Regions from separate parts of the Burkholderia sp. EMB26 genome, predicted to be linked through region 2. Evidence: predicted binding sites of a transcription regulator. Region 2 holds the regulator's gene; the other holds the start of a gene.
What was found. Region 2 encodes HrcA, which represses chaperone genes, less so after heat shock. Its sites were predicted from a motif close to TTAGCACTCNNNNNNNNNGAGTGCTAA; they were not measured.

Region 1: a site for HrcA is predicted at 1,100-1,126, ahead of groES (co-chaperone GroES). Genes of this name have one in related genera too.

The regions. Positions count from the first base shown of each region.
Region 1 covers NZ_CP078070.1:907,290-909,685, reverse strand. The annotation lists gene groL (chaperonin GroEL) at 1-686, opposite strand, end outside; gene groES (co-chaperone GroES) at 733-1,026, opposite strand; gene KU887_RS04265 (SRPBCC family protein) at 1,421-1,936, opposite strand; gene KU887_RS04260 (DUF1571 domain-containing protein) at 1,981-2,396, opposite strand, start outside.
Region 2 covers NZ_CP078070.1:770,605-773,000, forward strand. The annotation lists gene KU887_RS03675 (NAD kinase) at 1-280, opposite strand, end outside; gene hrcA (heat-inducible transcriptional repressor HrcA) at 412-1,434, shown strand; gene hemH (ferrochelatase) at 1,590-2,396, shown strand, end outside.

The DNA.
Region 1 (2,396 bases), 140 kb from region 2:
TTCGACACCTTCTTGTCGTGCAGCAGCACGAACGGGTTGTCGAGGACGGCGACTTGCTTGTCCGGATTGTTGATGAAGTACGGCGACAGGTAGCCGCGGTCGAATTGCATGCCTTCGACGACGTCGAGTTCGTCGGCCAGCGACTTGCCGTCTTCGACGGTGATGACGCCTTCCTTGCCGACCTTGTCCATCGCTTCAGCGATGCGATCGCCGATCGACGAATCGCTGTTCGCCGAGATCGAGCCGACTTGTGCGATTTCCTTGTTGGTCGTGCACGGCTTGCTGATCTTCTTCAGCTCTTCGACAGCCGCTGCGACTGCCTTGTCGATGCCGCGCTTCAGGTCCATCGGGTTCATGCCCGATGCGACGTACTTCATGCCTTCGCGAACGATCGATTGCGCGAGGACGGTTGCCGTCGTCGTGCCGTCGCCTGCGTTGTCGCTGGTCTTGGAAGCGACTTCCTTGACCATTTGCGCGCCCATGTTCTGGAGCTTGTCCTTCAGCTCGATTTCCTTCGCGACCGACACACCGTCCTTGGTGACCGTCGGGCCGCCGAAGCTGCGCTCGAGCACGACGTTGCGGCCCTTCGGACCCAGCGTGACCTTGACTGCGTTGGCGAGAATGTTCACGCCTTCGACCATCTTCGAACGGGCGGAATCGCCGAATACGACGTCTTTAGCTGCCATCTTCTAACTCCTTGAATTCTTGGGAATATGTACCGTCGGATGACGCTTACTTGGCGTTGACCACGGCCATGATGTCTTCTTCGCGCATGACCAGCAGTTCCTGGCCGTCGACCTTCACGGTCTGGCCTGCGTACTTGCCGAACAGGACGCGATCGCCGACCTTCACGTCGAGCGCGATCGGCGCACCCTTGTCGTCGCGCTTGCCCGGGCCGATGGCCAGGACTTCGCCCTGATCCGGCTTTTCAGCAGCGGCGTCGGGGATCACGATGCCCGAGGCGGTCTTGGTTTCCTGATCCAGGCGCTTGACGATCACGCGATCGTGCAAAGGACGAAGGTTCATATTCACTCCTCTCTTGACTGAGATTGAAGAACGCTTAGGGAATCTGCCCGGCTCATCGCCCGGCAGAGAATTGTTAGCACTCTCGTGCAGCGAGTGCTAATTATATGGACGGGTTTTGACAAATTCAAGAAGGGGAACCGGAGGAATTTTCGGGGCGGCGGCGCAGCGGGGAAAACAGACAAAAGCGACAAAAAACCCTTTTAAAACAAAGACAAACCGAACACATCCGGCTCCGCCCGCGGGCTCGTGCGGCCCGCGCATCTCATCCAGCCCCGTTTGGACACCGGGTAAGCCCGGAGTTCCCGAGACCGCTGACATCGCATCGAAAAAACCGCGCGGACGCCGATTTCGTCCGTCGCGACGCGTCCGTCACTCGGCTTCGCCGGGCCGATCCTCACGCATCGGCGCAGTCCGCGCCCGACAGCGGCCGAAAGGTCCGGCCGTCCGTCTCGACGGCCGCACCGAGCCGCCGTGCGAGCCCTTTCGCGCCTTCGCGCATCACGACGTCGTGATTCCACCGGAACAGCGGCCGCGCGAGCGGTTCCAGCCAGTTCATCCAGCGCACGTGCGTGCGGATGTGCCAGTCGTAGCGCACGACGGTGCGCGCGCCGTCGGCGACGAACGACCAGCGGCCGTCGCCCTCGATCGCGCCGCTCGCACGGCCTTCGAGCGCATGCGGCCGCTCGACGCGCCGCACGCGCATGTCGAAGGTCAGCCGGTACGGCAGCGCGCCCTTCCAGGTATACCGGTGCAGCGCGCCGACGCCGCGCGCGTCGCCGGGCTCGAGCTCGACGGTACGCACGGCGCCCTTCCACCAGTCGGGCCAGCGGTCGACCTGGTAGATCGCGTCCCAGACCGCCGCGAGCGGCGCGTCCACCCGCCAGGTCGTCGAAAACCGGTACTCCGCCATGCAGCCTCCCCGGCATGCGCGTCAAGAACGCGGATGGCGCGCCGTCAGGGCGCGAAGAAACGCTCGGGAAACGCGACGTCGATCTCCACGTCGTCGAGCGTCACGGTTTCGAGCGGCGTGTCGTCATCGTTCGCGTAGCTGATGACCTTCAGCGGAAAACCGTCCGCGGCGTCGAGCCACAGCCGGTAGCGATGCACGCCGTCGACCGCGTGCGCGGGCGCGCCCGTGACCAGCACGCGCAGCGCGGTCCGGCCGCCGACGGCCTCCTCGCCTTCGGTCACCGTCGCGCCGCCCTGCTGCAGCGCATGCACGTTGCGCAGCAGTTCGCCGACGTCCGAGCGGTCGACCCGGTGGCCGGTGCGGTCGCGCACGAGCGGATTGGACGGCAACAGCGTCAACGCGGGCGGCGCATGCGTGCCGAACGGGCGCAGCCGCACCTTGCCGTCGCCGGGATCGTACG
Region 2 (2,396 bases):
CGATCAGCGGTGTCCGGTACGGCGCGAGCTGGCGGCCGATGCCGAGCATCGTGCCGTCGCCGCCGAGCACGATCGCCACGTCCGCTCGCGCCCCGATTTCGGCCGGGGTGAGCGCCGGGTAGCCGGCGATGCCGATTTCCCGCGCGGTATCGCCTTCGAAGACAACCTCGAAGCCGAGCGTGGCGATGCTGTCCGCCAGCGTGGCGAGCGGCTCGGCGATGCCGGGCGTGTTGCTCCGGCCGACGAGCGCGACAGTATTGAACTGATTACCGGTTTTCATGCCGGCATTACACCATAGCTCGTTGACGAAAAGAACCGGCTGTGCGCCGACGGGGCCGGATCGGGCCGGCCCGCGCAACGGTGGCGGACGGTACTCGCCGCGGTCGCGCGGTTGCGCTAAAATTTTCCACCATGCTAGATCCTCGCGCACGAACCCTCCTGAAAACCCTGATCGAACGGTATATCGCCGACGGTCAGCCAGTCGGATCGCGCACGTTGTCCCGTTACTCCGGGCTCGAGCTGAGCCCGGCGACGATCCGCAACGTGATGTCCGACCTGGAGGAGCTCGGCCTCGTGTCGAGCCCGCACACGTCGGCCGGCCGCATTCCGACGCCGCGCGGCTACCGGCTGTTCGTCGATACGATGCTGACGGTCGAGGCGCCGATCGACGCCGAGGCCGTCGCGCGCCAGGTGCAGAACACGCTGCAGGCCGGCGAGCCGCAGCAGCGGGTGGTCGCGGCCGCCGCGAGCGTGCTGTCGAACCTGTCGCAGTTCGCGGGCGTCGTGCTGACGCCGCGCCGCAGCCACGTGTTCAAGCAGATCGAGTTCATGCGCCTGTCCGACAAGCGCATCCTGCTGATCATCGTCACGCCCGAGGGCGACGTGCAGAACCGCATGCTCGCGACGCCGCGCGACTATTCGCCGTCGCAGCTGACCGAGGCGTCCAACTACATCAATGCGCATTTCGCCGGCCTGTCGTTCGACGAGGTGCGCCGCCGCCTGCGCGACGAGATCGACCAGTTGCGCGGCGACATGACGACGCTGATGCACGCGGCCGTGACGGCCAGCACCGAGGTGCCCGACACCGAGGACACCGTGCTGATTTCCGGCGAGCGCAACCTGCTCGAAGTGGCGGACCTTTCGTCCGACATGGCGCGGCTGCGCAAGCTGTTCGACGTATTCGACCAAAAGACGGGCCTCCTGCAACTGCTCGACGTATCGAGCCACGCCCAGGGCGTGCAGATCTTCATCGGCGGCGAATCGACGCTCGTGCCGATCGAGGAAATGAGCGTCGTGACCGCACCATACGAGGTGAACGGCAAGATCGTCGGCACGCTCGGCGTGATCGGCCCGACCCGCATGGCGTACAACCGCGTGATACCGATCGTCGACATCACCGCGCGCCTGCTGTCGCTCACGCTGAGCCAGCAATAACCCGCGATCGCCGGCGATTGCAGGCAATCACCGGCCCGATCCCGCCCCGCTATCGTGCCGCGGCGCCGCTCGCGGCGACAGTCGGCCGAACGGCACGGGGCGGCCCGCTATAATTGAGGGCCGTCCGGTCCCGTGCCCCGAGCACGTTCTTGCCCATGCGTTTCGATCTTGAGCCGCCTTCGAGCGTCGCGGCCGCCCACCGCATCGGTGTGTTGCTGATCAATCTCGGCACGCCCGACGCGCCCACGCCGCGCGCGGTGCGGCGCTATCTGGCCGAATTCCTGTCGGATCCGCGGGTCGTCGAAATCCCGCAGGCCGTCTGGCAGGTGCTGCTGCGCACGCTGATCCTGCCGCTGCGCGGCCGCGCGTCCGCGAAGAAGTACGCGGCCGTCTGGATGCCCGAGGGTTCGCCGCTGCGCGTGTACACCGAACGCCAGACCGACAGCGTGCGGCATCTGCTCACGTCGAACGGCTATCACGTGACGGTCGACTACGCGATGCGCTACGGCAGCCCGAACATTTCGCACGCGCTTGCCCAGTTCAAGCGCGCGGGCGTCGAGCGCGTGCTGTTGATGCCGATGTATCCGCAATACTCGGCGTCGACCACGGCCACCGCATTCGATGCCGCGTTCGACGCGCTCGCGCGCATGCGCAATCAGCCGGAAGTGCGCACGGTGCGGCACTATGCCGACCATCCGGCCTATATCCACGCGCTGGCCGAGCAGGTGCGCCAGTACTGGGCGCAGCACGGCCGACCCGATTTCGCGGCCGGTGACAAGCTGGTGCTGAGCTTCCACGGCGTGCCGAAGCGCACGCTCGACCTCGGCGATCCGTATCACGACCAGTGCCAGCAGACGGGCGCGTTGCTGATGGCCGCGCTCGGGCTGTCGACCACCGAGTGCCGCGTCACGTTCCAGTCGCGCTTCGGCAAGGCCGAATGGCTGCAGCCGTACACCGCGCCG